4 regions of the Peribacillus sp. V2I11 genome follow, and region 1 is predicted to be linked to each of the others. Evidence: riboswitches for the same ligand, from Rfam matches in the RefSeq annotation. Region 1 holds a riboswitch; each other region holds the start of a gene.
The links. A riboswitch is a leader RNA that binds a small molecule or an ion and turns the genes downstream of it on or off. The one in region 1 is predicted to bind glycine.

Region 1 (7,933 bases):
AGTAGACTTATGGTCCATTACAGGAATACTTAAATTGGTGAACTGAGAGTCATATTAAACAACTAAAAGAAGGGGCTTTACCTACCCAAACATATTTATCTCATTCAATATGCATCTGTCGTACAGGGAATGGAAAATAACCCATTACCTGTATGATGCTGTTTCATCCCTCCCTATTAAAAATCTCCAAGATTTAAATAGGGATATTGATAAAAAAGGCAATCAAATTAAGGAGATGGAAAGTGATTACCTTACTATTAATACAGGGAAGAGGAGATGGTAACATAGTGTAGATACTAATATTGTAAGGTAAAGGGGAAGAATCCAAAATGAGTAAGGAAAAGAAAATCAATCTAAAGAGGCCAAATAAGTGGTGGGTATGGGTTCTAGCAATTATCGTCATAGCTAATATGGCAAGTGGTTGGGACAAAGAGGAAGTTGCGAAAGAAGAGAAGACTAATGAAACCACCGCTGAACCTAAGGAGGAAATGAAAGAAGAGAAGGAGGAGGAAGTTCCTAAGCAATCTCTATTGCTGCAAGGATTCTCGCAAATCTCACAATACCTTAATTTTCTCTTTTTCCATACATCTATTGTGTTAAAAATATAGACTTCATGTCCTTTCCCATCTTGCGCTTTTCTTAGCAACCGTTCAAAAGTAGATCGGCTTACGCCTAGATATAGAAACTTATTGGAATTCAGAAAAACAGTTATAATTTTGAATAACAAAACTTCTAACTTTATGGACTGTCAGAAAGATCTATACTGTCTATGTTTAAATTTCTGAAAATAAAGTTTTTTCAGATAATTATTGAAATTTTCATTTAAACCCGTTAACATACAATTATAATGGAAATTTATATAAGCGGATGATAATTGTGGGAGAGACCGAAGAAATCGATTCGGCACCGAAGGAGCAATTCCCAAAAAAACCTTGGGATAGAAACTCTCAGGTAAAAAGACTACAATTGGACGCACCTCTGGAGAGAGCTGAAAAGCCACCAAAGGGGAATCCTTTTGATGAAACGAATATTACAAGACAGATTGTTTTGTATTATGTTTCATATCGAAGGTAATCTCTCAGGTAAAAAGGACAGAGGAAAGGTGGGATATTTATCCTGCCTTTCCTCTGTCTTTTTTGTGAGGAAAGGTAGCTTGGAAGAAACTCGAGGAGGATATTTGAATATGAGTCTACAAAACTATGATTCAGAGATTTATAATGCCATGGAAAATGAAAGGGAAAGACAACATAATACGTTAGAATTAATCGCATCAGAAAACTTCGTAAGTAAAGAAGTGATGGAAGCTATGGGGTCTGTCCTCACTAATAAGTATGCAGAAGGATATCCAGGGAAGCGTTACTATGGAGGCTGTGAATATGTAGATGTGGTGGAACAAACAGCGATTGAACGCCTTACCAAGCTGTTTGGTGCTAAGTATGCAAATGTACAACCACACTCCGGTGCACAAGCAAATTTAGCTGTTTTTTATGCCCTGCTTCAGCCTGGCGATAAAGTGATGGGGATGAACCTTTCGCATGGAGGACACTTAACTCATGGTAGTCCTGTCAGCATCTCGGGGAAATGGTTTGATATTGTGTCTTATGGGGTGAGAGAAGATACTCACTTGATAGACTATGATGATCTTGAAGCAATCGCGAAAAAAGAAAAACCAAAATTGATTATTGCGGGGACAAGTGCCTTCCCAAGAACAATTGATTTTGCACGTTTTAAAGAAATCGCCGATCAAGTTGGAGCAAAACTGATGGTGGATATGGCCCATATTGCGGGGCTCGTGGCAGCAGGTTTTCATCCATCGCCCATCCCATATGCGGATGTGGTGACAAGCACAACGCACAAAACTTTACGCGGTCCACGTGGCGGGATCATTTTAACAAATGATGAAGACATGATAAAGAAAATAAATAAAGCTATATTCCCAGGGATTCAAGGAGGGCCACTCATGCATATTATTGCGGCAAAGGCGGTTTCCTTTAAAGAAGCATTGCAACCGAGCTTTAAAATCTATGCCAAACAAATCATTGAAAACTCAGCAACACTTGGCGAAACATTAAAAAAAGCAGGCGCAATTCTTGTTTCAGGTGGAACGGACAACCATATCGTCCTATTAGACGTTCGCCAATGGAATTTAACCGGAAAAGAAGCAGAACGATTACTAGAAGAGGCGGGTATAACAGTTAACAAAAATACGATTCCCTATGATACTGAAAGCCCATTTGTCACAAGTGGCATTCGAATGGGAACAGCGGCTTTAACGACACGCGGTATGAAGCAGGAAGAAATGGTTAAAATCGGAGAAGTGATTGCGGCTGTTTTAAAGAGCAATGGAGATACAGTTGTTCTAGAAAAAGCAAAAGAAACAACAAAAGAGATTTGTAAAGGATATCCATTGTTTCAACAGCCTATAACGGTCTAAGAAGGGAGAAACAACATGGAATTCCAAAGTTGTTTTGACATTATCGGCCCTATCATGGTAGGGCCATCTAGTTCTCATACTGCTGGTGTTGTATCAATGGGGAAGTTCATTCATGAACTATTAGGTGGTTGTCCGGAAGAGGCGAACATTATTTTCTACGATTCATTTGCTGAAACGCACCAAGGTCACGGAACAGATAAAGCCCTACTTGGCGGATTACTTGGCATGGATACGGATGATTCCAGGATTAAAAATGCCATGGAGCTGACTAAAGAACATGAACTAGATTACGAATTTCAATTTGAAGGCAGCTGCCCTTATTTTAAACATCCGAATACAACAGTCGTTACGGCAAAACGTGGGGAATGGCTGGTAAAGGTAGGTGGGGCATCCCTTGGAGGCGGTTTATCTAAAATCTTTATGATTGGTGATGAAATGGTTGATATTCGTTTAAGCACTAGCGATGACTTTTCGGTACTTGCTACACATTACCATTCATATGTGTTGAAAAAAACGTCGTTAGAGGGTGCATGATGGAAATTCGGTCAATGAACGAGCTAATTGAATTTTGTACACATAAACAGAAAACGATTGGTGAAATCATGTTGATGATGGAAATAGAAAAATCGGGGAGAGATCAAAAGACGATCATCAGCATGATGGAAGAACGGTTATTTAAAATGCAGGAAGCTGTTGAGAACGGTAAAAAAGACACCTCTACTGCACCAAGTGGCATTTCTGGTGGTGATGCCGTTAAGATGTACGATTACGTGAATCAAGGTAACTCTCTTACAGGAAGTTATATTAGCGATGCCATGACTTTCTCACTGGCGACATCTGAAAGTAATGCGAGAATGGGAGTCATTGTTGCAACTCCGACAGCCGGAGCAGCCGGTATATTACCCGGAGTATTGTTTTCGCTTCACAAAAATGACGGAACTTCCTACAGAGACTTAGTCATGGGACTGTTCACTGCAAGTGCCCTTGGGTATGTCATTGCCAACCGGTCCTTTATATCTGGAGCAGCAGGAGGATGCCAAGCAGAGGTCGGTTCTGCAACGGCGATGGCGGCAGGGACCATTGTAGAATTAAAAGGTGGCACACCTAAACAAGCGGTTAATGCAACAGCCATTGCTTTAAAATCACTGTTGGGCCTCGTTTGTGATCCAGTTGCTGGGCTTGTTGAAGTGCCTTGCATTAAGCGAAATGTGATTGGAACATCCATTGCTTTTTCAGCTGCTGATTTATCTCTTGCAGGTGTTGAAAGTCGTATTCCATGTGATGAAGTCATTGAAGCCATGTACAAGATTGGAAAGGAAATGCCTCGAACACTTAGAGAAACAGCACTTGGTGGTCTTGCAATGACCGAAACAGGTAAAAGGGTAAAAGAACAGTTATTTAGCAAGAGATCTTAATTGGAGGTGTAGCAATGAGCACAGCAACCGGATTGAAGAGAACACCGCTTTTTGAAACATATAAAAATTACGGAGCAAAAGTCATTGATTTTGGTGGTTGGGAACTGCCAGTCCAGTTTTCAAACATTTTAGAAGAACATGATGCTGTCCGAAAGGAAGCAGGACTTTTTGATGTCTCTCATATGGGGGAAGTGCTTGTTGAAGGGAAAGATGCAGAAAGCTATATTAATTACCTTGTCACAAACGATGTAACAAAGCTTAGCATTAATCAAGCACAGTATACCGCGATGTGTTATCCATCTGGCGGGACAGTGGATGATTTATTGGTCTACAAACTGAAAAATGATAAATTTCTTCTCGTGATTAATGCAGCAAACATTGAGAAAGATTACGACTGGATGAAGCAACATGTTAAAGGAGAAGTGACACTTCGTAATATTTCAAATGACATCGCGCTGATCGCCATTCAAGGTCCAAAGGCGGAAGGCATTTTACAAAAGCTAACGGAAATCAATTTATCGGGAATTGGAGTTTTCCACTTTACTCAACATGTTAATCTGGATGGCATTACGGACGTGCTTGTATCCCGTACGGGTTACACAGGGGAAGACGGATTTGAGCTTTAATTTAGCAGCGGACAAGGCGCCAGCACTTTGGGAAAAGCTACTGGAAACTGGAAAAGAAAACGGCTTAAAGCCGTGCGGACTCGGTGCACGTGACACTCTTCGCCTTGAAGCACGTCTTTCTCTATACGGACAAGAGCTCACAAAGGAAATCAGCCCTCTTGAAGCTGGAATCGGTTTTGTCGTAAAAACGAACAAAGAAAGTAATTTTATCGGCAAAGCCATACTTACAAAACAAAAAGAAGAAGGGGTAAAACGAATATTAGTTGGAATTGAAATGACAGGAAGGGGCATTCCTCGTCACGGTTATAAAGTGTTTTCAGGAGGGTCAGAGGAAATTGGTTTTATTACATCCGGAACCCATTCACCGTCTTTAAAGAAAAGCATAGGTCTTGCGCTTGTATCAGCAGAAAATGCTGACCTAGGAACACAACTTAAAGTGGAAATTCGTAGGAAGATGGTTGATGCTATTGTGGTAAAAGCACCGTTCTATAAAAAAGGATAATCTCTTAACCTTGCACGAAAGAGTAAGCACCCTACAGTAAATATTAATAAATTTTATGAGTGAAAGGAAGAAAAAACAATGACAAAAGTGATAGCTAACCTACTATACAGCAAGGAACATGAGTGGGTACTACAATTAGACGAAAACCGAGTGCGTATTGGAATTTCTGATTTTGCCCAAAAACAATTAGGTGATATCGTTTTTGTTGAAAATCCGGGAGTGGGTGATGAAGTAACGGCTAATGAATCAATAGGATCGATCGAGTCGGTTAAAACAGCTTCTGAAATCTATACCCCTGTATCAGGTAAGGTAGTTCGTGTAAACGAGGAGTTAGATGATGCGCCTGAAATGATCAATGACCAGCCATATGATGCAGGGTGGTTGGTAGAAGTGGAACTATTTAATTCAGAAGAGTTACAAGTACTTCTAAATGAAGATCAATACGAAACTTTTGTGAATGAAGGGGAGGAATAAAATGACAGCGACCTATCGTTATCTTCCTGATACTAAACAAGATCAAGAGGAAATGCTATCCTTTCTTGGAATCTCTTCGACAGAGGAGCTGTTTGAAGATCTCCCGAATGATATTCGTCTGGAAGAGGAGTTAAACATCCCTAATGCAATTCCTGAACCACTTCTGTTGAAAAAGATGCATCAGCTTGCTTCGCAAAACAAACATGCCAATCAAAATCCAATCTTTCTTGGTGCGGGTACTTATGATCATTACATTCCAAGTGTTGTGAATCATATGATTTCCCGTTCTGAATTTTATACAGCTTATACCCCTTACCAGCCAGAAATTAGCCAGGGAGAATTACAAGCCATTTTTGAATTTCAAACCATGGTATGTGAGCTGACAGGAATGGATGTTGCAAATTCTTCCATGTACGATGGCTTTACTTCCCTTGCAGAAGCAGCATCACTTGCAGTTGTATCAACAAGACGTTCGAAAGTACTTGTATCAAAGGCGGTTCATCCAGAATCCCGTGCCATCTTACAGACAGTAGCAGATGGTCAAAGGTATACAGTGGAAGAGGTGAATCTTGCGACGGACTGTACAGACTTAGAGAAACTGCAAGAACAAATCGATCCATACACAGCAGCTGTTATCGTCCAATACCCAAATTTTTTTGGTTCCATTGAAGATTTGAAAGAAATTAAGAAAATTGCCGAGACAACAGGCGCTATGTTAATTGTTAGTGCTAATCCACTGGCATTAGCGCTTTTGCAACCACCAGGTAATCTTGGAGCAGACATTGTAATAGGTGATATGCAGCCCTTAGGGATACCAATGAGCTTTGGTGGTCCGCACTGTGGTTACTTTTCGGTTCATAAAAAGTTTATGCGCAAAATACCTGGACGTATCGTGGGTCAAACAACAGATGAACAAGGAAAAAGAGGATTTGTGCTAACATTGCAAGCACGTGAGCAGCATATTCGCCGTGATAAAGCAGCTTCCAATATTTGTTCTAACCAGGCGTTAAATGCGCTAGCTTCCTCCATTTGCATGACAGCACTTGGAAAGCAGGGAATTAGACATATGGCACAGCTAAACTTCGATAAAGCTGATTACATGGCAAAACGTCTTAAAGAAATAGGTTGTAAGATTATGAATCAAGCACCATTTTTTAATGAATTTATTGTCGAGCTTCCACTTCCGGCTAAGGTAGTCAATGACGAGCTTCTAAAAGCAGGAATCATCGGAGGATTTGATTTAGACCGTGATTACGGCTTAGGAAATCAAATGCTCATTGCGGTAACCGAGCAAAGGACAAAAGAAGAGATTGACCAATTTGTAAATGTATTGGAGGCGATTGTACATGGTTGAATACAACGATATAATCTTTGAAATCAGTCGAGCTGGTCGAATTGGTTCAAGCCTTCCAGAAAGTGATGTCAACAAAATCGATTTAAAAGATAAGCTTCCTATGCATTTGATTCGTGACATACCAGCAGAACTCCCAGAGGTGTCAGAACTTCAGCTTGTTCGCCACTACACAGCACTTTCCAATAAAAACTATGGGATTGATAATGGGTTTTATCCACTTGGTTCTTGTACGATGAAATACAACCCGAAGATCAATGAGGATGTGGCTCGTTTCGACGGTTTTAGCCGCATTCATCCGTATCAGCCAGCCGAAACGGTGCAGGGAGCACTAAAGCTTTTATATGAATTACAGGAAGATTTAGCTGTAATTACAGGTATGGATGCTGTGACGTTACAACCTTCAGCAGGAGCTCAAGGAGAATGGACCGGTTTAATGATGGTCAAAAACTATCATGAACAAAAAGGGGAGACAAGAACAAAAGTACTTGTTCCAGACACAGCCCATGGTACCAACCCTGCCAGTGCATCAGTGGCCGGATATAAAACGGTTACGATTCCATCTAATGAACATGGATTAGTCGATTTGGAAGAATTAAAGAAACATATGGATAATGATACAGCAGCCCTAATGCTGACCAATCCAAACACACTTGGCCTTTTTGAAAAAGAAATTGTGGAAATTTCTAAAGTGGTGCATGAATCAGGTGGCTTACTGTATTATGATGGGGCCAATGCCAATGCGATTTTAGGGAAAACAACACCGGGAAAAATGGGCTTTGACATCGTGCACTTAAATCTTCATAAAACATTTACAACTCCTCATGGTGGAGGTGGTCCTGGTGCTGGTCCTGTTGGTGTAAAAAGCAAGCTGATTCCATATTTGCCGGTGCCACACATTGAAAAAGATAAGGATCACTATGTACTGAACTATAATCAACCATTATCCATTGGCCGTGTAAAAGGTTATTATGGAAACTTCGGGATTCTTGTTCGTGCGTATACCTATATTCGTACAATGGGACCTGAAGGTCTACGTCAAGTATCGGAAAGTGCAGTCCTCCATGCAAACTATCTTCGCAAAAGGCTAGAACCATATTTCGAAGCACCTTATTCACAAATTTGTAAGCA
Region 2 (7,933 bases), on a different contig from region 1:
CGGAATGTTAATGTCAAATAGATCTCAGTTCGGTTTTATCCTGATTTTAATAGCTTTCGTAATATCGATTACTTTTTGCTTTAATCCGGAAACCTTATGATTATTTTTTCGTTGTATTCATTAGTTAAAATAGGAGATTTGATAATAAACAAAAAAGATTAGTAGTATATTTTGAGACATTGTTTTTTGTCTGCCATTAACTTTCCATTATCACTCTTAAGAAAAAGGACATTATGACTTTGGATGTCGATAATAAGGAAGGCTCAGTCTTTTGACTGAGCCTTCCGATGTTCGTGCGCCCGGCATGGGTGCAATCTATAGGGTGAAAGTCCCGAACCATGAAGGCAGTAGTAGTGGTTAGCTTAATGCAAGGGTGTCCACGGTGACGTGGAATCTGAAGGAAGCAAGCGGCAAACCTCCGGTCTGAGGAACACGAACTTCATATAAGGCTAGGTATCATTGGATGAGTTTGCGAAACAAAACAAAGTCCTTACTGCCGAAGGTGGTACAGAGTAAATGAAGCAGATAGATGGAGGGAAAGATTGCACTCTTACCCGGGGAGGTCTGATGACAGCCAAGTACACTTGGTAACCTGTCCAGTGATGGACAGCTGAATCATCAGAAGTCAGCAGAGGTCATAGTACTTGTCTACTCGAGAAGATAAGGAAGGACCGAACAGATTAAGGAGGATGAATACTAGGCGTTCGTTATCTGCAAAGAAGCAAACAATTCCTAACGGAACTTATTTGAAGGAAGAAGTGGTGAATACACGGGGAACTTCAAAAGGGTGGAGCAGATAAAGGCACAAATAGACCATTTATCCACGTAGAAAGGATATCAACGATGTTAATGGAACAGATACTAGAGAGGGAAAACTTAATACAGGCATTGAAGCGTGTAGAAAGAAATAAGGGAAGCCATGGTGTAGATGGAATGCCGGTTCAAAACCTGAGACCGCACCTCGTAACCGAATGGTACAACATGAAAACTGCCCTTTTACAGGGTACCTATCAACCGCAGCCCGTCCGTCGTATCGAAATCCCGTAACCAAACGGCGGAGTTCGGCTATTGGGTATTCCAACCGTTCTAGACCGTTTCATTCAACAAGCCATTGCCCAAATATTGACGAAGATATATGACTCAACCTTTTCGGAGAATAGCTATGGATTTCGCCCTAACAAACAGGGGCACCAGGCGGTTCGAAAGGCAAAGTCCTATATAACCGAAGGTTATACATGGGTAGTGGATATGGACTTGGAGAAGTTCTTCGATAAAGTGAATCATGACAAGCTCATGGGAATGTTAGAGCGGAAAATTGAAGATAAACGAGTTCTCAAACTGATTCGTAAATTCCTTCAAGCAGGCATTATGATAGGCGGACTTTTTCATAAAAGTGAGGAGGGAACTCCGCAAGGAGGTCCGTTAAGTCCTTTATTATCTAATATCATGTTAGACGAGTTAGATAAAGAACTAGAGAAACGCAATCTTCGATTCGTAAGGTATGCGGATGACAGTACTATCTTTGTGAAGACACGAAAAGCCGCCAAACGTGCAATGGGAAATATCTCAAGCTTCATTGAAAATAAACTGAAGCTAAAGGTCAACTACGAGAAGTCGAAGTATGATCGCCCTTGGAACAGAACGTTTCTCGGTTTTAGTTTCACGAAGTCAAAGAAGAACCCGAAGGTTCTACTGGCTAAACAAACGGTGAAGAGAGTAAAGAAACGAATCAGGGAAATGACCTCGAGAAAATTACCGATACCCATGAAACTCCGAATAAATAAGTTAAAGCAATACCTTAGAGGTTGGATGGGGTATTTCGCCCTCATTGATACTCCGAACGTATTGAAGAATTTAGATTCATGGATTCGAAGAAGACTCAGGATGTGTCTATGGAAGCAATGGAAATTGCCAAGAACGAGGGTGAGGAAACTCAAAGGATTAGGCGTCCCATTTGGAAAAGCATATGAATGGGGAAATAGCAGAAAGGGTTATTGGCGCATAGCGCATAGTCCTATTCTAGACAAAACCCTTAATAATGTTTATTGGCTCCATCATGGGTTAGTAAATCTATATGAACGATATACAAAACTACGTCAGACTTAAACTGAACCGCCGTATACCGAACGGTATGTACGGTGGTGTGAGAGGTCGGAGGCTAGGCGCCTCCTCCTACTCGATTTCTAATGTTTCTTTATCCAAAATAATCAGCATCAGAGAGTGCTTCATATATCGTTAACGGTTTTAGGTTCCAACTGAACCGTGTGCTTTCTGGAAGCAAGGCTTACTGTGATCATCACAATGAAATTGACTGCCAATGCGATGATTCCCACATTCAAATCTTTCGCTGCTTGCGGCAAGGATGGAAACAAGGTCCCTATTGTCGAATGACTGAGTGTAATGCAGATTACGATGGCCAATCCTGTGATGATGCCGGCGATTGCGCCAAATTTATTGATCGGATTATTCCTTTTCAGACTAAAGAGAAGGGACGGGAATAGCTGTGTGATGAGACTGTATCCCATAAGAATTAATGCTGACATCGTTTCGCCGCCGTTTAAGGTGAAGTAGACGGCTATAAGGGCAATGACTGGAACAAGGAACTTTGCCAATCGTACAACGTGGCGATCGGATACTGCAGGTGCAAATTCCTTATAGACGTTTTTCGCGAGCAGTGTAGCGACGCTCATCAAAAGCATGGATCCAGGCACCAATGCGGTCAACAATCCAGCTCCGCCGATTATGCCTATAAACCATGGATCAAAGGTCTCGATCGAAAGGCGCAGCAATGAGAGGTCTGCATCTGCCCCAACGAGTCCGGGCACTTTCAATATAGCAGTAAACCCAACGAAAAAGACGAATAATAGCATGAGTGTATATAAAGGGCTGATGATGGCATTTTTTCGAAATACCTTGCCGCTGCGTGCTGAATAAACAGCACTGAAAACTTGGGGCCACATATAGAAACCGAATACGAGCAATATTACGGTGGAGATAAACCATGATACGCTAAGACCCTGATCAGGGAACTTTAAAAAACCAGGCTTGACCGCATCAATCGCTTCAAACATCGGCTGAAATCCGCCAAAGTAATGAATCGGCAGATAAATCCCTAAGAATCCTATTATGGCGACCATCATGATATCTTTAATGACCGCTGTCCAAACTGAACCGTGTATACCGGAAATCATCACATAAATGGTAAGGCTGATTGCCCCCATCCAAACTGCCTCAGACATTGAGATGGCACCATAAGATGCTTCTGAGACAATGATCCCCAATCCTTTCAGCTGCACGACGATCACTGGAATCATCGACACCACACCTACAAGCGCAGCCAAAATTCCTAAACTAGGACTCTTATATTTGCTTACAAAAAAATCGGATTGAGACATCAGTTTATTTTCTTTGGCATATCTCCAAATTTCCGGTAGGAGCCAATAGGATAATACGTAAGACAAAGTAATGTAAATTAGTACATATAGAGCGGGTGCACCCTTGCCATAAGCCCAGCCGCTGCCGCCAAGGAAGGAGAAGGTCGTATAGATTTCCCCGGCCATCAGCAGAAAGACGAAGATCGCACCAAAACCACGTCCGCCCACCGTCCATTGTTCCAAGTCCATATCTTTTCCTTTTGAAGAGAGTATGCCTAAAAATATCGATAGAAGTAAAAATGCTAAAATGATTAAGAGAGCAATATTCATTCCTGGTCACCTTCCCGATTCCTTGGATCCAGTTTATACATGATGCCCAGTATGGCAGAGGTAAGGACCACCCACATAGCCATCCAGAACATATTGAAAGGCATCCCTAATACATATGGTTCTATTCTATTAACAAAAGGTAGAAATCCTAGTATGCCTATAAAAGGAACTAGAGTAAGAATATATATAATCTTCATTAAACAAACCCCTCCGTTTAAAATAAAGTGAAACGTCCACCAATGGGGGTTTATTCTTCAATGCCACTGATGGATGGGTGGACCAAACCGGGATGAAAAATTCATACATGATAGATTGACCTTCTTTAAGAAGGTCCGATAATATATATTAGCTTACACTATTTTGATATAAAATTTAATGCAGTTGCCTGATATATTTTAGCAACAACGCGCAGACAGCCGAACCCTGACGTGTTTCATAAAACGGATAAAGCCTTGAATTCATATTGAGTTCAAGGCTTTATTTGCATTAGCTATCTTTTTTTTCGATAGTTATATAGTATCACCAAGAGTATGAACCATATTGGGGTCAAGAGCAGTGATAGTCGTGTAGCTTCAGCGAATAGCATAACAATAAGGATGAACAGGAATAATCCTAAAATGACGTAATTGACAAAGGGTGTAAAAGGAGCCTTGAAAGTCGATTCGGCTCTTAGGTCAGGCCTTGTTTTTGAATACTTGATATGGGAGATCAAGATAATGCTCCATACCCATATGAAACAGATGGCACTGATGGTCGTTACGACGGTAAATGCATTTTCCGGTATCAGCATGCTTAATAATGCCCCTATTGATACAACGATTGTAGATGTTAATAAGGCATTGCTCGGAACCGCCTGTTTATTTAATTTTTCCAGTTTAGCAGGGGCTTCGCCATTCCTGCTTAACGTATAGAGTATTCTGCTTGTTGAAAATAAACCGCTGTTGCATGCCGAAGCAGCGGATGTCAAAACGACGAAGTTGATGATCCCTGCAGCGACTGGAATGCCGATTAACGCAAAGACCTCTACAAATGGGCTGCTCGTGGCATCCAGTTGTGTCCATGGGTTGACGCAGAGAATGACGAATATAGCACCAACATAGAAAAGTAAAATCCGGACAGGGATTTTATTGATGGCAGATGGAATGTTCTTTCTCGGGTTAGCCGTTTCTGCTGCGGATACCCCGACCAATTCGACACCGACAAATGAGAAGACGACCAACTGTAAAGATAATAGGAATCCGGAAATGCCATTGGGGAACATGCCACCATGATTCCATAGGTTCGTTAGGGAAACAGTTCCGGTATCGGTATTGAAACCGATGATCAAAAGAAAGATTCCTACGATGATCAAGGCGATGATCGTGATTACTTTAATGATGGCAAACCAGAATTCCAATTCGCCAAATATCTTAACGGTCAATAGGTTCAATCCTAACAGAATGACCAGGCATATTAGTGCCGGAATCCATTGAGGGACATCATACCAATATTGTATATAGACACCGACAGCTATGATATCGGCCATTGCGGTCATGATCCAACAAAACCAATATGTCCAACCTGTCACGAAGCCAGCCCATGGACCGACATATTCGGTTGCGAATTCAGTGAATGATGCATACCCTGCATTGGATAAGAGCAATTCCCCTAGGGCCCTCATCACAAAAAACAAGGCAATCCCTATTATCAGATAGGAAAATAAAATGGAAGGTCCCGCCAATTGTATGGCTTTTCCGGAACCTAAAAATAAACCGGTGCCAATGGTTCCTCCTATTGCAATCAGTTGTACATGTCGATTTTTTAAATCTCTTTTTAATTCCTGTTTAGCCAATTCGAACTCCCCCGTCTTTTATGGTCTTGGTAGTGAATGATTTCAATCTGCATGGTCTTGGAGAGGGACGTGATTTTTTCGCCCAGCTTGCCTTTCCCATTGGTTTTAAAGATGTTGTTTTTAGTCCAATCACAAAATGGACAATAAAAAAAGAGATTGGATAATACCAATCTCTTAAAGGGTTCAGAATAACAATTTATCATTCGTTACTCTTCTGTCCTTTTGCCTGAGATTGTGAATCCTTCGGCGCTGCATCTTGTACAGTCTCTCCAGAAGCTGCTCCTGCTATAGTGTCATCCATAGCATTCATCGCTTGCTTGTATGCGGTTGTGAAGAAATGTCAGTCAGTGATAATCTTCCACTGCTGGATCATTCATTATACTTATAAAATAATATTGGAATTCTATCATCTATTATTCGGTAGGTCAACAAATTTTTAAAGGGGAAACAGGCATTATAGGCGATTTTATAATGAACGTTACTTGTAAAGGTTTAAGCACTAGTGATTGTTTTCTACTCATTTTGAATTATCACTATTATGAAATACTGAACATCATTTTTTTAAAATGATATTTTTAGATTGGGGAAATCGCCAAGATATATTTGGTAACTGTTTTTTTCAAAAATACAATTGTATTTTTACAGAATATTTACTATTATAAGATAAGAAAATAAAATTGAAGTGTTATGTAATATTGATTACGATAAAGCATTTCTAACCGCAATAATTAATGGAGAGTCATTCGTGGTAAGGATAGAAAAGCATTACCGATATTGCACCTGGGGGAGTTTATCATGTCAAACAAGGAATTAAAGAGAGGGCTGGAAGCACGTCATATTCAAATGATAGCTTTGGGCGGAACCATCGGTGTCGGGTTATTCATGGGGTCGGCCAGCACGATCAAATGGACCGGGCCCTCTGTAATGCTTGCTTATGCCATCGCAGGCATTTTTATATTTTTCATCATGCGTTCTATGGGTGAGATGCTATATTTAGAACCGACTACAGGTTCTTTTGCAACCTTTGCAAGCAGCTATATACATCCTTTGGCAGGTTATATGACTGCTTGGAGCAATTGGTTTCAATGGGTAATCGTCGGAATGTCCGAAATCATCGCGGTTGGGTTGTATATGCAATATTGGTTCCCGGAGTTACCGGCTTGGATACCAGGTGTGGTCGCCATGATCATCTTGGGGGCTGCCAACCTCATTTCCGTTAAATCCTTCGGGGAATTTGAATTCTGGTTTGCGCTTATAAAAGTCATAACGATTGTATTGATGATCATTGCCGGCCTTGGCCTTATCTTCTTTGGAATAGGGAATGGCGGGGATGCGATTGGATTATCGAATCTATGGGCAAATGGCGGCTTCTTTACGGGAGGATGGACAGGATTCTTCTTTGCGCTTTCGCTTGTCGTGGCTTCCTATCAAGGCGTTGAGCTTATCGGCATCACAGCCGGAGAAGCAAAAAATCCAACGAAGACCGTAACAAAAGCGATCCAATCAATCATATGGCGCATTTTAATTTTCTATATTGGTGCCATATTCGTCATCGTGACGGTTTATCCTTGGGATAAACTAGATGATATCGGAAGTCCATTCGTTTCAACCTTTGCTAAAGTCGGTATCACTGCGGCGGCAGGCATCATTAACTTTGTAGTAATCACTGCGGCAATGTCTGGATGCAACAGTGGTATTTTCAGTGCAGGGCGTATGCTTTACACACTGGCATTGAACGGCCAGGCACCGAAAATCTTTGCCAAAGTATCTAAAAATGGAGTGCCGGCTTATTGTACGATCGCTGTACTATTAGGATTGGGCATCGGGGTTATCCTGAATTACCTTGCACCGCCTCAATTATTCCTTTATGTGTACAGTGCGAGTGTATTGCCCGGGATGATTCCATGGTTTGTCTTGCTTATCAGTGAGCTTAAATTCAGAAAGGTAAATGCCGCTGAAATGGAGAAGCATCCGTTCAAAATGCCGTTGGCCCCATACAGTAACTATGCGACAATAGCCTTTTTGCTGATGGTGCTGGTGGGTATGTGGTTCAATCCGAGTACCCGGATTTCCTTGGTTGTCGGGATCGTTTTCCTAGCCTTGGTCGTGGCAAGTTATTACATGCTGAAAATGGATAAACGAACACCATTGGATGTTAAATCCGATGATGAGATTTCCAGTTAGAAGCCTCGTGCCATTTCAATAAAAAGATGAGTTATTCTTTTATAAGGATATAGGGACATCATCTTGTTTAAGGAAACGTTAACATACTTAAATATAATAGACACTAATTAAAGTTGTGCATAAATTGTGGACAAAGCAAAGAGAGATTTTCTTCCCTCAGGCATTTTCCCAACTTGTGCATGACTTTTTTTTGAGGAAGAAAAGAACAGTTATT
Region 3 (7,933 bases), on a different contig from region 1:
TGATCGATTTCTTCATCACTCACAAAAGTCCCTTGCAGGCGCACCGTTTTTGAAGAGCCGTTTTCAGCGAATAACATATCTCCTCTTCCCAATAATTTTTCGGCACCGCCGCTATCGATGATTGTCCGGGAGTCGACTTGTGAAGAAACCGAAAAAGCGATCCTTGTCGGGATATTTGCCTTGATCAATCCAGTTATGACATCGACTGAAGGTCTTTGAGTGGCTACAATCAAATGGATGCCGCAGGCACGGGCCTTTTGAGCAATCCGGCAAATCGCTTCCTCTACATCAGCCGGGGACATCATCATTAGATCCGCAAGCTCATCGATGATCACCAGGATATAAGGCAGCTTGCTTGAATATTGACCGGCTTTTTCCGCTTGGTCATTAAAGCGGGTGATATCACGTACACCGGCATGTACAAACAATTCATAACGCCGTTCCATCTCCTCAACAGCCCATTTCAACGCAGCCGTAGCGGCTTTTACATCGGTTATGACTGGACTGACCAAATGCGGGATCCGGTTATATGGGGCAAGCTCGACCATTTTCGGATCGATCAACAGTAATTTCAACTCCTGCGGCGTCGCTTTATACAGCAAGCTGACCAGCATGGTGTTGATACAGACACTTTTCCCCGATCCCGTTTGCCCGGCTATCAATCCATGCGGCATCTTTCTCAAATCCGTGATAATCGGCTGACCGGATATATCGAGTCCTAAAGCCACAGCAAGCGGTGATTCATGCTCTTGAAACTCAGTACTTTCCAAAACCTCCCGCAAAAATACCGGTTTGCTTTTCCTGTTCGGAATCTCGATGCCAATTGTATGTTTACCCGGAATAGGCGCTTCCATCCGCATATCCTGAGCAGCAAGGCTTAACTTGATATCATCCATCAGGTTCGTCACTTTATTCACCTTCACCCCCGGCTCCGGATGCACCTCGAAACGAGTTACTGCAGGTCCTTGAGTGACATTGACGACCTTAGCACGGACATTGAAATTTTTCAATGTCTCATCAAGTAATAAAGTCTGTTCCTCGAGCCACTCATCATCATGAACAGCATAAGTGGGAGGTGTCAGCAATTCTATATTCGGAAACACATAGTATGGATTATCATCCGCTTCCACGGAGCCAAAAACTGCCGGGTTATCGCCCTGGCCACTTTCTGCTGCCGCCTCTGTATAAACTGCTTCTTGATACCCATTTCCAGAAATGGGGGTTTCCTGTTCAAAGAGCGGCTCAGGGTTCGAAACGATATTGGATTCAACTGTGTTCTCAGGCACGGCGGCGGTTTCTGAACCAACCTTAGTGTCCAGAAAGGTTGGTGTAATGACCGGAGTCTCCTCTTTCAAAATAACTCTGCCTTCCTCCGGTTTCCGTTCAGGAATTGCAGATGGTTTCGCTTGTACTGCCTCCGTTTCAGCAGCATCATTCATTGGTCGCTTATCAGGTGAAACTACTGCCCTTTCCGAATTAAAGCTTTTTTTTTCCGGCATCATTCTATTCATGAAGTCATTTTTTTCCCGATCTTGCTTAAGCATCATTACATTAAATGGGATATGTTTTTTTGGACGTTTATGCTGCACTTCAGGTATTGCCTCTGATTGATCACTTTCAGGCAGTGTCCCTTGACTGACGGATGGTTCAGTTGGTTGTACAGCAACCTCCCCAGGAACCGATATAGCTTCAGGCGGTGTGGCGTCCGCCTGTTCCATGATGGATACAGCAACTTCGCGTCCAAAATCGAGTTGGTCCTGTTCAATATCCTCTTTTTCTACCGCAGGCTCAATTACGTTAGGCTCGCTTACTGCTTCTTCTGGCAGGGATTCAATGGAATTCCTCCGAAAGAAAGCGGGTATCTCCGAATCTCCCCTTTTTTCTTCCGCTTGTTCCGGTATAAGAACGGATGGTTCTACCGTCAATTCCTCATGGGACACTTCTTTTGAGATATCAGGAATGGATACCGGAATCTCGATGGCAGGTTCTTCTTTTTTAAGGACAGGCATTTTGCTTTCTAATTCATATTCGACAATTTCTTCAGAAGGGACTATTTTTTTTTCCGGACGACGGAACCCATAAATGGGTGAAGGAATTTCCGTTGGGCGGAATGGAGTATTTGACGGGACTATTTTTGAGGTTTCCTCCCGATCAAAGCTTCTCCGTTTTGGTTCAGGATCCCTTACAGGCCTTCTCGTCGTTTCTTTGGTCACATTCTTCCCCTGTTTGGGTTCGTTTTCTTCCCTGTTTCTTTCCCTGGGCTTTCGTTTGTTCTGCTCCCGGTCTGGAATGAGCGGAAACTTGAACTGTCCTTTTGGATATTGAAACAGGATTTTCGTATCCGGGTCTGGCGTCTGGGACATTTTTTCCACTTTTTGATTATAAACCTTTATTTCTTCTTCCTTTGACTTCGAAAGCTTCGAAAAATCCATTTTCCTTAATGTCTCTTCATCAAGCGGTTCATCTATAATAATTTCTTCGATTTCAATAATTTCCTCTGCTTGGAACCATTTTTTCATCTTATTTAGCCATTTCAAAACTATCACTCTTTCTACATCTGTAGTATGTAACTAATTCTACCAGTTATTTTAAAAATATCGAGAAAATTTAAGCTAAATTGGGATTAGTATCTTTTTTTTTATCGAATTCTTACTAACTTAACGTATTTCGCAGAACTCCTACCCTATTAAACCCCTTCTGAAATGAGTTTAAACCTATCCATCACGAAATAACATTAGTCCCTAGTCTACTATTTAAATAAAACACCGCTGTTAAATCGCGTTTACAAAGAGATTAAGTTTTCATGCAGCCCATGAAGCAGACTGGCAATTCACTGCTTCATCCTTCACGAAACCTCCGGTGGCATCCAAATACCTGCCGAAACCCACAAAACACCGTTCGTTAATACCGAACGGTGTTTTGTGGGTTCCAGCGTTTTTTTTGTAAACAAAGACCAAAGGGACTATTTCCATTCATAAAAACTGCATACAACCTGCGCCACTGATTTGGAAGCGATCAAAAGGGCATCTTCATCAATGTCGAATTTAGGATGGTGATTGAAATATGCCTTCTCCACCCCTTTCGGTTTACAGCCAATGTAAAAGAAGCAGCCAGGAATCTTTTCTGCATAATATGAAAAATCTTCTGAACCTGAGAAAACCGGAAATTCCACGACCTTCTTAATATCTTTGTCATTCATGCTTTCCAGGCTATTTTTCACGAATCCAGTCAGTTCAGGGTCATTATATAACGGAGGATAATCCGGCACATATGCAAGTTCGCACTGAACATCAAATTCCGTTTCTATCCCTTTGACGATCCGGTGGATTTCCTTATCGATCAGCTGTTGGGTCTCTGCTGTCATATAACGGACATCCCCTTCAATTTCTATACGATCTTTTATGACATTAAAGCTTCCTTTTCCATCGAAGGAGCCGATTGTGACTACGCCCATATCAAAAGGGTTCAACCGACGGCTGACTACGGTTTGTACGGCTGTCACGAAGTGGGCGCCTGCCACAATGGCATCATTAGCCATATGCGGGGAGGAACCATGGCCGCCTACACCCTTTATCGCTAACTTGAAATAGGTCCGTCCAGCCATCGAATAGCCGCCGCGATACCCGACAACCCCTGCTGGATGAGAAGGAAATAAATGGATTCCGAAAACAGCATCCAGTTCATCCAAAAACCCTGATTCCATAATGCTTTTTGCTCCACCTGGGGGTGTTTCTTCTGCATGTTGATGGATTATTTTGATCGTACCTGATAAGGAATCTTTCAGCTCATTGATGCAGTCTGCCAATACCAATAAATACGCGGTATGCCCATCGTGTCCGCAGGCATGCATGACACCTTCATTTTTTGAACGGAACGGGACCTCCGCTTCTTCTGTAATCGGCAATGCATCGAAATCCGCACGGAGACCTATCGTTTTCCCTGGTTTTCCGCCTTCGATCGATACGATGATCCCTAATCCGTTTCCTACATTCGTTTGAATCGACACATCTTTCCCTTTATAAAAATCAATGATATATTGTGCCGTTTTCTCTTCTTTGAAGGATAGTTCCGGATTCTCGTGTAAATGACGGCGAATTTGAACCATTTCCCCTTTACGGGCTTCCAGCATGTTCATTAATTTGCTTTTCACGTTCACGATTATTCTCCCCCTATTTGATTATGATTTGTTGGTCAGGTATGCCTTTCGTGTCCCATGTATAGCATTTATACATCATGCTCTGTTAAATATCATTGTTGATAAACAGCGTAATAGTAAAGGACCCTGCTTGTAGGTCCTTACTTAGTTGCTTCACTAAAGCTTCGGATATTCTAGGTATTATTAAAAAGGATTCTATTGGAATATTTGCTGTTCACATTTCCAATATAAGCTCCCGGAGCTATTCCTTTCCAAAAAGGTGACTATAAATTTAGTTTTATAATCTGGATCTGAAAATGAAACTTTATGATTGTGTGTCCACCCTATTTTTCCTAATTTGCTGAAAAGATGCTGTTCATCTGTATCAATTTCTCTCATAATCCGTTCTCTTCTATAAAGAACTTCTTGTTCACAGACAATACTGCAAGAATATTTTCTGTTAGGGCTGCTTTTCTTCGCATAAATCCACTTGTTCTCAAAGTCCAGGTTTATTATTTTTTGATGGATATCCTTAAAAAGGCCAATATCACAATTAAGTTCCTTTGCTACTTGTTCTAAAGGTTTTTGCATAACTTCAAGTGTATATTCTTTTTTCCTTCGGTCCGTAGGCAAAGAGAAAAACTCTTTCATATTAATCTCAGCGAAAACGGATTTAAAATTAAACATAATAAACGAATCAGCGTCTAATTTGTTTATTATGCCTCAAGCCGGATACACAATTAATCAATATTCCCTTATATTCATCCGTTTTGAATTCCGGAAGCAAACGACTGTATAAAGAAGCGATACATCTTGTTTCCCTATAAAAGATTAAATTTGCCTGTCTATCCTCTGGAAAGAATAATTCAATATTTCTTATAATCGGCATAACTACCTCCGGAAAACCAATGAAAATCTTTTTATAATGCCGGAACTACATTTACCTCGTCTAAGCAAAAGCCGCTTCTGCTCAATTAATTGCAATGGACCCATTCTTATATTGGACGACAAAAAGGACGGAGAAGGGTTGCGTAAACTAACTGCTCCCTTCTCTGTCCTTTTACCTGAGAGTTTAGCTCCATTTTGGTCATGGAGATTTCCCCGTTGGCGGCACACTTCCTGCGCGCTCTCCAGAGTTGCGTCCAGCTGCGGTTCCATTTACCTGAGAGATTTGCTCCAAGGGATGTTTTTGGAACTTGCTCCTTCGGTGGCTCAATGCTTTGCAATCTCCCACAACGTTCATCCGCTTATATAGTTTGATATTCAGGGATTCATTTTTATATTTCCGAAATATTCCAATTATATTATTACCCATTAAATAACAAATATCAACTCTTTTCCTGATTCCCTTGTTGAAGTTAAGGAGACTCTACTAAACTTTAAAAGGACCGCTGCCAGATGCTGACACGGTCCTTTTGTGATTCAATATATTATTGTTCACGCTTTTTGTTTTTACCCATAATGAAGATGGGCTCCAACTCATTTTCTTCATAAAGGAATGATAGAGCCGTAATCGGAACATGACCGCTGGCAAAGAAGCTCATCGCCATTTGCGCAAGAATATCATAGCCCGTATCATTCTTCACATCGGCAATGATGATGACATCCTGATGGGGAATGGCCACAGCCATGGTTCCCTCGATCTTGTCCTTCATTTCCCGAAGCCAGGATTCATTCAGGATCCTGCTGGCATCATATCCATCATTCGTGTTCAAAAAATAAAATGCATTATCTGCAACGATATCCGACTTCATTTCAGTGGATAGGGAACGGGCATTGAAAAGGGCAATTTCACGGATCCTGTCACCCTGCCAATTTTCCCGTTGAATCATCTTTTCATCTATGAGACGGTAAGTTTTCCCTAAATCAAGGGCATAAAAAATCCGGGTTTCAGCCGTATGCTCATCGAATAAAAATGGATTTCCTTCTTCGGATTCCATTGGGAAGGAGGTCGAGCGAATGACTGGGAAAATGCATTTCTCCTTGCCCTCCATGCTGTGTTCTTCCCCCATCACATTCAGGGCCTCTTCCACGTAATAGGTAATTTCATCGATGGCTTTTTCCTGTACGTTTTCATAGTTAGCAAGTACAGGAGGCAACTCGATGGTGATCCCTTTCCCGGTCTTCACATTCTCCACCCGTAACGTATCTTGCTTGCTATCGAATTTGAATGTGCGATTCCCATCTTTTAGGCGTTCCTTCAAGATATTTTTCAGCTTCGTGCTATCCATTTTCATGACTGACCCTCCTCTTCATTGAAAAATCCCCAGCGAGAAGGGGAAATTGATTATAGTGATTGTATGAATTCCTCAATTTGTTCTTGTGTTTTGCGATCCTTGCTTACGAATCTGCCTAGCTCTTTGCCATTATCATACGCAATGAAACTTGGTATACCGAATACATCATTAGCTGCACACACATCGATGAATTCATCACGGTCAACATAAATGAATGTAAAGTCAGGAAATTTCGTTTCTATCTCAGGCATTATCGGTTCGATTACACGGCAATCTCCACACCATGTTGCTGAAAAAAGAAAGATATGTTTGCCTTCATTTTTCAATGCATCATATTGCTCAACGGTTTGTAAATTTTCCATTTGAATATTCCTCCTGCTCTAAATGACACCTTATTTTTTATAATCCCATCATACCAGACTCTCCGCGAATCAACCATTAATTCGGATCGGTTGAACGACCGGGTCATCTTATTTCTGGGGCACGGATGAAACGATTTCCATCATTTGTTTCGCATCGGTTTTTAATTGATCTTTATCCGTTTCGGTTGTCAGCTTCACCCCTCCGATCCCCACTGCAAGCTCATACTTTTCTTTCGGTATCTCTTTGATCGAGATAAAGCCGAATTTATCATCAGTTTGAAAAGAATGCAGCACTACATATTGATCCTTTTGTTGCTTCATTGCCAAATATAAAACGGAGCTGTCTTCTTTTTCATTTGGATTGACAAATAATATATAAATCTTATCACCTTTTTGTAAAATCAAATTATTATCATGTTCTTCTACTACCTTAAAATCCTTTGGCAGATAGACCTGAATAAGCCCTGCCTCGAGATCGGGCTGTTTTTCGTCGTCACGAAAAGCCACTTCTGCGGCCTTCATTGCCTTTTCGGTTTGCCTCTCAATACCTGAGCATCCCACAATCAAACTGCTTATTAACAGGAAAACAAGAAATTTTTTATTCGATAATGCCATCGTCATTCCTCCAGCCATCTCTTTTACTCACTTAAGGATACTATTATCCTTATTTATGAAATTCATCCATTTTCTCAAAACATGATACAATGAAAGCAATTTAAATACCGAGGAGGAAAACAATGAAATTAACCGTGTATCTTGCTGGGGAGATCCATTCAAATTGGAGAAGCGAGTTGAGAGATAAGACCGCTGCACTGAAACTTCCTTTAGAATTCGTCGGCCCGATGGAAAATCATGAACGCTCTGATAATATCGGTGAAGATATTCTTGGGGAACAGCCTAACCCCATTCTGAAGGATGCGGCCGCTTCCCAAATCAATAATTTGCGGACAGGTCTTTTGATGAAAAAAGCTGATCTTGTCGTCGCTCTGTTTGGGGAGAAATATAAACAGTGGAATACGGCCATGGACGCAAGCACCGCCGTTTCCCTGGGTAAACCGCTTATTTTGATTCGCCCGGAATCCCATCACCATGCCTTAAAGGAATTATCGGAAAAGGCGAGCGTCACGGTCGAATCCGTGAACCAAGCCATGAAGGTTCTATCTTATATTTTTGAAGAAGGGCTGTAAATCTCCCTTGCC
Region 4 (7,933 bases), on a different contig from region 1:
TGAAAATGAAGCAGGCAGTTTAATGACAAATTCATTAAACGAAGGACCGTCGAATATCACTTCCACCCCTTTTGCCATAATTGCTTTTTTCGCATAATGCGCTTTTTGAATATTTTGCACGGCCATTTCTTTGACACCCTTTTTCCCAAGCGCGGTCATTGCAACAGAAGCTGCCAAGGCATTCAAAGCTTGATTGGAACAAATGTTGGATGTGGCTTTGTCACGGCGAATGTGCTGTTCACGAGCTTGAAGCGTCAGCACAAATCCCCTTTTTCCATTTTCATCCACAGTTTGACCGACGAGTCGGCCCGGGACTTTCCGAACAAGTTTATTAGTAACGGCAAAATATCCACAATGAGGTCCACCAAATGCCGCTGGTATGCCGAATGGCTGAGCATCCCCCGTTACGATATCTGCACCGAGTGCACCAGGGGATGTCAAAGCTCCCAATGCAAGCGGATTACTTGAAACGATAAACATGGACTTGACGCCATGAATGATTTCTTCGATTTCTTTCAATGGCTCGATGCGGCCAAAAAAGTTCGGATATTGAACGATCACCCCTGCAATGTCATCATTCGCCAATTCCCTTAAAGCAGCTAAGTCCGTCACACCGTCTATAAATGGAATTTCGATCACTTCCACACGTTGCCCTTTCGCATATGTCTTCACAACTTCTCTTGATTCAGGATGAACCGCTCCTGAAATGAGAATCTTCTTGCGTCGTGTCTGGCCTGAAGCAAGCATGGCCGCTTCAGCTAGCGCCGTCCCGCCGTCATACATGGAGGAGTTAGCCACATCCATGCCCGTCAGTTCACAAATCATCGTTTGATATTCAAAAATTGCCTGAAGCTCACCCTGTGAAATTTCAGGCTGATAGGGTGTATAAGCCGTATAAAACTCAGAACGCGATAGGACATGATCGACGATGACCGGTGCATAATGGTCATAGACACCCGCACCAAGGAAGGAAGCATAGTTTTTAAGATCCGCATTCTTGGCTGCAAGCCTTGATAATTCTTTCATTAATGCAGGTTCCGACTTAGCAGGCTTGATATCGTATTCTCCTTGAAAACGAACACTTTCAGGGATATCGTTGAAAAGTTCTTCAGCAGTAGATACCCCTATCGCTTCCAGCATTTCTTGTTTATCTTGCTCTGTCATGGGTAAATAACGATGTTTCATCTAATGACCATTCCCCTCTATTTACGTGGTTTTTTATAAAAAGGTGTTTGTATTATAACGGCTTTCAAACGTTTGGAACGGATTTCCACTTCGACTTCCGCATCCAGCACCGAAAATTCCTTATCGATAAGTACCAATCCCACGTTTTTCTTCAACGTTGGTGATTGGGTACCGGTCGTGACCTCGCCAATGACTTGGTCACCGCTGTAGACCTTATACCCATGACGTGGAATGCCACGGTCAATCATTTCAATTCCCACAAGCTTGCGGGGAGCTCCTTTCTCCTTTTGCTCAGCAAGAACGGCTTTCCCGAAAAATTCAACTTCCTTATCCACTTTTACCGCAAAACCAATCCCGGCTTCTATCGGGGTGATGTCCGCTGAAAGCTCCTGCCCATAGAGCGGCAGTTTTGCTTCAAAACGCAGGGTATCACGAGCACCTAAACCAATCGGCTGAATCCCCTCTTCCTTTCCGGCATCCATAATCGCCTTCCAAAGGGCAGGACCATTTTCACTGTCGCTATATATCTCAAAACCATCTTCACCAGTGTATCCAGTACGGGATACCATCGCGGAGATACCGTTTATCATGACATTTTCCTTGAACTTGAAAAATCCAATTTCACTTAGGGCAGTATTTTCCGATAGCTTTTGTAATATCTTCTCTGCAGCTGGTCCTTGAAGTGCCAGCTGTGTATAGTCACTCGATACATTCGTAATTTGGACATCTTCCGTTAAATTAGTTTGCAGCCAATTGAAATCTTTTTCTGTATTCGCTGCATTGACCACGAGCAGATAGTTGTCCTCAGCCCTTTTATACACAATAAGATCATCAACCGTGCCTCCGTTTTCATAACACATGGCTGTATATTGGGCACCGCCCTGTTGCAGCTTTGAGATATCATTAGTCAGCATCTTCTGTAAAAAGGAAAGGCTCCCAGGACCCTTAACATCGACCTCCCCCATATGGGAAACATCGAATAACCCCGCTTTTGTACGTACGGCTTCATGTTCGTCCTTTATACCAGAAAATTGGACAGGAAGTTCCCAGCCGCCAAAATCAATCGTTTTACCTCCGTATTCACGATAAACCTCAAATAGTGGTGTTCTTTTTAAATTGGTCAAAAAATGACCCCCTTCAGATTTTTTTAAATTAATCGGCTTCATTATCAAAAGCTTTCTCTTGTCATTACGCATCAGATATATCCTGATTCATGATGTGAAAAAAGCACAAAAAAGGACAGAGAAAGCCCGTTTGAGCTTTTTCTCTGTCCTGAAACCTGAAAGTTTACCTATGTAATAGGTTTTCCCCTTTGGTGGCCGTCCCAAAACGGGCGGCGCTCTCCAGAGTTGCGTCCAATAAGAGTTCTTTTGCCTGAGAGATTCACTGCTAAGTTTGCTCCTTCGGCGCTACATCCGTAGTCTCTCCCCTTATCTTCACCCGCATATAAATGGTCTACCAATGAAAGGAAACGAATAAGCCCCAAGCATTGGTAAAACCTTTGAGCATCATGGAATGCATTCACTGCCAATTCTCCTAAAACTTCAGAAACCGTTTGAGTGATCTCCTTCAGTAATCTTGGATAAATTAGGAGCCTATAGCCCATACTAAGAAAACGCGAACTGCAAAATCGATGTACAAACATTCTTTGTAGCGTTTGAAAATTGGAATTTTCTAAATATACTTATATCCTACCCTAAGAAACTTATCTCTGCAATATCTTTTGAAGAGAAATATTTTTCTTACTTCACATATGAAATGTTCGGGTTTTGACCTTTTATTAAGGAAATTATGATTTAAGAGGGAGTTATTTCTATGAAAATCAATATATCCTTCAATTCTGAATGGAATGACGAGTTTCTGCAAAAGATGGAAAATGACGGTCCATGGGGAAATTGGGAGCTTTATAAATTGGCGGTTCAAATGGAGGAAAATCTTATCATCCCTGATTTCGAAGGTTTACAGGCGCCTAAGCACCTTCCGCAGTTAACCCCGCTTCCCCATCAATTGGAAGCAGCCAAGCAAGTGGTGGAAAAGATGAATGGAAAGGCCATTTTAGCTGATGAAGTAGGGCTCGGAAAAACAATTGAAGCAGGCTTGATCCTAAAAGAGTATATGATTAGAGGCCTTGTAAAAAAAGTATTGATCCTTGTTCCGGCTTCCCTTGTCACACAATGGGCTTTTGAATTGAATACCAAGTTTCATATTCCGGCAGTCGTTCAGAGAAAAAGTTATGTTTGGGACTCCTGTGATGTGGTCATTTCATCCATTGATACAGCGAAACGCGCTCCACATCGAGATATCATTTTCAATCAGGAATATGATTTCATCATTATTGATGAAGCTCATAAACTTAAAAATAATAAGACGAAGAACTATGAATTCGTCCAAAATCTGAAAAAGAAATTTTGTTTACTCCTGACAGCGACTCCGATTCAGAATAAGGTCGAGGAAATTTTTCACCTCGTTTCATTATTGAAACCAGGTCACTTGGGAAATGCCTCACTCTTTTCGGAAAAGTATAAAGGGAAAGGCCGAAACATAATTGATGATGAACACCTAAAGGAACTGGTCAACACTGTCATGATTCGAAACCGGCGTGCCGATACTGGTATTGAATGGACAAAACGGCATGTGGAAACCATCACCATTGAATTTTCTCCAACGGAACAAGCATTGTACGATGCTGTTTCAAAATTCAAGCCCATTTCGGACGGATCAAAAGGAAGCGCCTTTTCGGCTCTCACTCTCCAAAGGGAAGCATGCAGCAGCAGAGAGGCGGTCTTTTATACATTAAAGAATATGAGAGATAAATATGATCAGCCTTCCCCTGACTTTTTGGCCAAGCTTGATGATTTATTTTCTAAAGTGAATGAAACCGTTCAGAACTCCAAGGCTGAAAAAGCTTTGGAACTGATCAAGAAGATTGATGACAAAGTAATTATCTTTACCGAATACCGGGCAACTCAGCTTTATCTTCAATGGTATCTACAGCAGAATGGAATTTCTTCAGTTCCTTTCCGAGGCGGTTTTAAGCGCGGAAAGAAAGATTGGATGCGAGAATTATTCCAAAAGAATATACAGGTTTTAATTGCAACCGAAGCTGGCGGGGAAGGGATAAACCTTCAGTTTTGCCATAACTTGATAAATTTTGACCTGCCATGGAACCCCATGAGGCTCGAACAGAGAATTGGACGGATTCACCGCCTTGGTCAGGAAGAAGATGTGATGATTTATAACTTTGCCACGAAAAATACAGTAGAAGAACATATTCTGAAGTTACTATATGAAAAAATTAATTTATTTGAAAAAGTAATTGGTGAATTGGATGATATTCTCACCAAACTGGATATTAACAACATTGAAGAATATTTAATTGATGTGGTCGGCGAGTCCAAAACAGAGGGCGAAATGAAAATCAAGATGGATAATTTTTCATCGTTAATCCAATTCGCTCAATCAATGAAGGAAGGTGAGGTACATGCAGCAACGGGAAATTCATGATTTTTTATTAACTTACTTTAAAGCCAATGATTGTGAAATACTGGATAATACACCAACCCACCTTTCAGTCCAATTGACAATCGAAATGGATAAGGAATTAATGAACAGACCTTTTTATTGGCACTATCTCGAAAAAACAGGTGGTGTACCGAACCCGGCCCAGATGACGTTCATTACCAATGCCGAACAAGCTCCATCCGACTTAAAGGGAGAAATGATTCATTTTGGCTCCCCCCGCCTTCATCAGATTGTTCAATCAACCAAAAAGCTTGCAGGGTATACTAGACTTTTTGAGGATACTCCTCCATCAAAAGGCGGAAATAATCCTTTATTTCCCTGGCTGACCCTGAATGTGAAAATATCCTATCAATGCGACCGTAAAAAAGATACCTTCATGTCTATCGGATTGAATTTAATCTCGGGTGAAATCATGGAAGGGTTTCACCGTCGGGTTTTACCGATTAAGGTCACCCCAAAAATACCGGATTACTCCTTTACGCTTTCACCGCTCATCATGCCCAAGAGTGGATTGGCAAGACTGGATACATACATAAGAACCAGTTTCGAGGATGATGATCATACCTGGGCGGAGGAAGCAATGCTGCGCTGGCAGAGTGACTTAAATTTATTGGAGCATTTTTACAAGGATATGGACGAAAAAAGTGAGAGCTATTTTACCGAAAAAGAAGCCTTAAAAGCTCAATATGAACCCAACATCCGAGTATCCATCATCAACGGAGGGTTATTTTACCTTTCAGATAGGGCGTTGGGATAAGTATAGAACGATAAAAAACAGATGTCCTAAGTTCAGGACATCTGTTTTACTTTTTGATATTTTTCCTTACGAACATCGACAAAGCAAAAGGGACAATGCCAAACCAATGGGACATTCCATGATTTTTATCCTCTTTTCTATGACGGCGCTTTTCTTTTCGTTCTTTTTTCGTCAGATTAAAATACTCGACAAGCTGCTGCGTCAGATATTTAATATAAGCGTTTGTAGACATATAAAATCATCACCCTATGCAAAGTATGCCCGGTTTACGCTTCTTTTATTCCTTCTCTTTTCCCCTTAACACACGTAAACCTGTCGCTTTCCGTTTAAAAAGAGTGTTGATATTGCGTATTACACAGCCTGCTTTTCCAACCATTCTTTCACTTCCCCCGCTTCTTTATCGTATTGAATGATGACCCTGCCCTCACGGCCATTTTTAGTCGTGGAAGAAAACTCTATATAGACATAAGGACCTTCCTGCTTCATTAAGGAATACCGCACCACACCATTAGGATATGAAATTTCCCCCTCGATGATTTTTGGGATCTCTTCGCCCCACTCTGCCATCACATCCTTGATGGCTAGATGGACAAGATGGTCGGCTACAAGCGATTCTTCCACTTCTTTATAAAACTTTTTATCAATGATAAACTGATCGATCATTAGTATCGTGAACATGATGAAAACACTCGCTACAATCATGACCATCGGGAAAACGACTCCTTTTTGATTATTCATCGACTTTCGTAACATTCCTAAAGAAAGGATGGAATCTTCGACTGAAAATAGCCCCTGCTTTATCCGTAATATTTATAACAATGACACTGCCATCCTTCTCAACCCGGAATTCCGAAATGTTCTGCAAGATGACCTCATGCCCCATACCATTCACTCGTCTTCGGACCTTATCTTCATATTGTTCAAACGATGATAATTGTTCACCTGAAAGCAAATATAATTTATTTCCCATTACATCCTGAACTTTGGAACTCCGGACCTCCTGCTTCATTTGCATGGTAAAGACCTCCCACTCTTTAGGATGCAATTTATCAACGGACCCCATCTGGGTGTGAATGATTGAAAAAAGCTGTAGAACAAAAAGGGACGTCGTCATTAAAATCATTAAAGAAAAAAGCATTTCGATCATCGTAAAGCCATCATTTTTTCGCAGCATCACAAATGGATTCCAGATTACCCGATTCATCTTCATAACGTACACACCCTTCAATCATTCCCGGGAAATCCCCATGGGCCTTCCAAACCAATTCATAGGATCTTTTTTTGTAAATGATTTCCTGACCAACTGCTTGTATCTCCCCATCCATGAATGCCGTCAATCTTTCATATAATAAATGGTGGGCTTCTGTCCTTACGGCAATATCTTTCCGATGCGTAAATAACTCTTCAAGAATTGGTAAAATGGCAAGGACCAGGAATATACAAACGGAAAATGCGGCTATCAGCTCAAGGTAAACATAACCTTTACAATTTCTCAATCCTGAACCTCCCTTTACCGATATTGAGGACCAACTTGTACTTTCCCTTTGAGGTGTCAATCATAATCGTTCCGGCTTTTGAAGCGTTTCCATACTGATTAAAATGAAAGCTGAACCCCAAAGTGCCACTTGAAAACTGTATATCCTTTGGTATGCTTCTCTCCAGAACGATCCCCTCCTTATAAGACGAAACGGTATAAACCTTTTTGGTATTATCAATATGGAGGTAAATCAATCTCTCATGACTGATGGCATACTGTTGTGCATAGAAAAGATCTTCATGGAATTGAGAAAGAAATAACCTATTTTCCATTCCTTTAGTGAAGCTAGGATATAGATTAGGGCCGATGGAAATCAGGAGTACAAAAATTACGAGGACAATAAGGGTTTCAGTTAGTGTATACCCCCGATTGGAATGCCGTATATTCACTTCTCTCCTACTCAACGACCGTTATCTTTCCATTACTATCCAAACTAATATCATTCCCATTTGGACAGGATGTCTGCTTGAGATAGCCTTGACTTTCCAATTCACCGATACTTCCGGGCAGTTTTGCATTGTCGATCTCATAAGCCTGTACCTGTGCTTGGGCCATCTTCACGAATGCTTCACATCCTTTAGACTGGATCGTGGATTGGTTCTTCGTGATATTGGGGATTGTTATAATCAAAAGGATGGATATTACCAGTAAAACAATAAGCATTTCAATTAGTGTAAAACCACGTTCATTCATCACTTTCTTCAACATATCATCATGCTCCTGAAACCATCTGAATACCAGATGACCTTCGAGCATTTTCACCTCCAGAATACAAAAATAAAATCCTATATACCTTCGAGCAGTGAGAACATCGGCAGCAAAACCGCCAAATAAATGAACACGATCAAAAGACCTATAAGTGAAAACAAAAGAGGCTGGATGATTTTCAAGATTGCATTCATTCTCTCTTCAATTTTCTCCAGTATAAAACG

Region 2: it holds a riboswitch for glycine, as region 1 does, so the genes downstream of both, QFZ73_RS07940 (amino acid permease) here and glyA (serine hydroxymethyltransferase) in region 1, are expected to answer to the same signal.
Region 3: it holds a riboswitch for glycine, as region 1 does, so the genes downstream of both, QFZ73_RS18370 (hypothetical protein) here and glyA (serine hydroxymethyltransferase) in region 1, are expected to answer to the same signal.
Region 4: it holds a riboswitch for glycine, as region 1 does, so the genes downstream of both, gcvT (glycine cleavage system aminomethyltransferase GcvT) here and glyA (serine hydroxymethyltransferase) in region 1, are expected to answer to the same signal.

What each region holds. Positions count from the first base shown of each region.
Region 1 is NZ_JAUSYW010000002.1:144,047-151,979, reverse strand. Features, by position in the region: gene QFZ73_RS27285 (hypothetical protein) at 330-608, shown strand; glycine riboswitch at 868-973, shown strand; glycine riboswitch at 976-1,098, shown strand; gene glyA (serine hydroxymethyltransferase) at 1,184-2,434, shown strand; gene QFZ73_RS27275 (serine dehydratase beta chain) at 2,450-2,968, shown strand; gene sdaAA (L-serine ammonia-lyase, iron-sulfur-dependent, subunit alpha) at 2,968-3,849, shown strand; partial or broken gene gcvT (glycine cleavage system aminomethyltransferase GcvT) at 3,864-4,977, shown strand; gene gcvH (glycine cleavage system protein GcvH) at 5,056-5,451, shown strand; gene gcvPA (aminomethyl-transferring glycine dehydrogenase subunit GcvPA) at 5,453-6,805, shown strand; gene gcvPB (aminomethyl-transferring glycine dehydrogenase subunit GcvPB) at 6,798-7,933, shown strand, end outside.
Region 2 is NZ_JAUSYW010000001.1:1,647,409-1,655,341, reverse strand. Features, by position in the region: gene QFZ73_RS07960 (hypothetical protein) at 645-800, shown strand; partial or broken gene ltrA (group II intron reverse transcriptase/maturase) at 844-2,106, shown strand; gene QFZ73_RS07950 (sodium:solute symporter family protein) at 2,226-3,704, opposite strand; gene QFZ73_RS07945 (DUF3311 domain-containing protein) at 3,701-3,901, opposite strand; gene QFZ73_RS07940 (amino acid permease) at 4,195-5,535, opposite strand; glycine riboswitch at 5,740-5,818, opposite strand; gene QFZ73_RS07935 (amino acid permease) at 6,331-7,719, shown strand.
Region 3 is NZ_JAUSYW010000001.1:3,749,096-3,757,028, reverse strand. Features, by position in the region: gene QFZ73_RS18380 (DNA translocase FtsK) at 1-2,537, opposite strand, end outside; gene QFZ73_RS18375 (amidohydrolase) at 2,963-4,150, opposite strand; gene QFZ73_RS18370 (hypothetical protein) at 4,352-4,786, opposite strand; glycine riboswitch at 5,178-5,279, opposite strand; gene QFZ73_RS18365 (DUF1444 domain-containing protein) at 5,566-6,372, opposite strand; gene QFZ73_RS18360 (thioredoxin family protein) at 6,423-6,734, opposite strand; gene QFZ73_RS18355 (hypothetical protein) at 6,843-7,349, opposite strand; gene QFZ73_RS18350 (YtoQ family protein) at 7,472-7,921, shown strand.
Region 4 is NZ_JAUSYW010000001.1:4,220,073-4,228,005, reverse strand. Features, by position in the region: gene gcvPA (aminomethyl-transferring glycine dehydrogenase subunit GcvPA) at 1-1,185, opposite strand, end outside; gene gcvT (glycine cleavage system aminomethyltransferase GcvT) at 1,203-2,309, opposite strand; glycine riboswitch at 2,451-2,534, opposite strand; glycine riboswitch at 2,538-2,625, opposite strand; gene QFZ73_RS20675 (DEAD/DEAH box helicase) at 3,001-4,689, shown strand; gene QFZ73_RS20670 (YqhG family protein) at 4,667-5,464, shown strand; gene QFZ73_RS20665 (YqzE family protein) at 5,511-5,696, opposite strand; gene comGG (competence type IV pilus minor pilin ComGG) at 5,816-6,202, opposite strand; gene comGF (competence type IV pilus minor pilin ComGF) at 6,195-6,674, opposite strand; gene QFZ73_RS20650 (hypothetical protein) at 6,622-6,960, opposite strand; gene comGD (competence type IV pilus minor pilin ComGD) at 6,947-7,390, opposite strand; gene comGC (competence type IV pilus major pilin ComGC) at 7,398-7,757, opposite strand; gene comGB (competence type IV pilus assembly protein ComGB) at 7,787-7,933, opposite strand, start outside.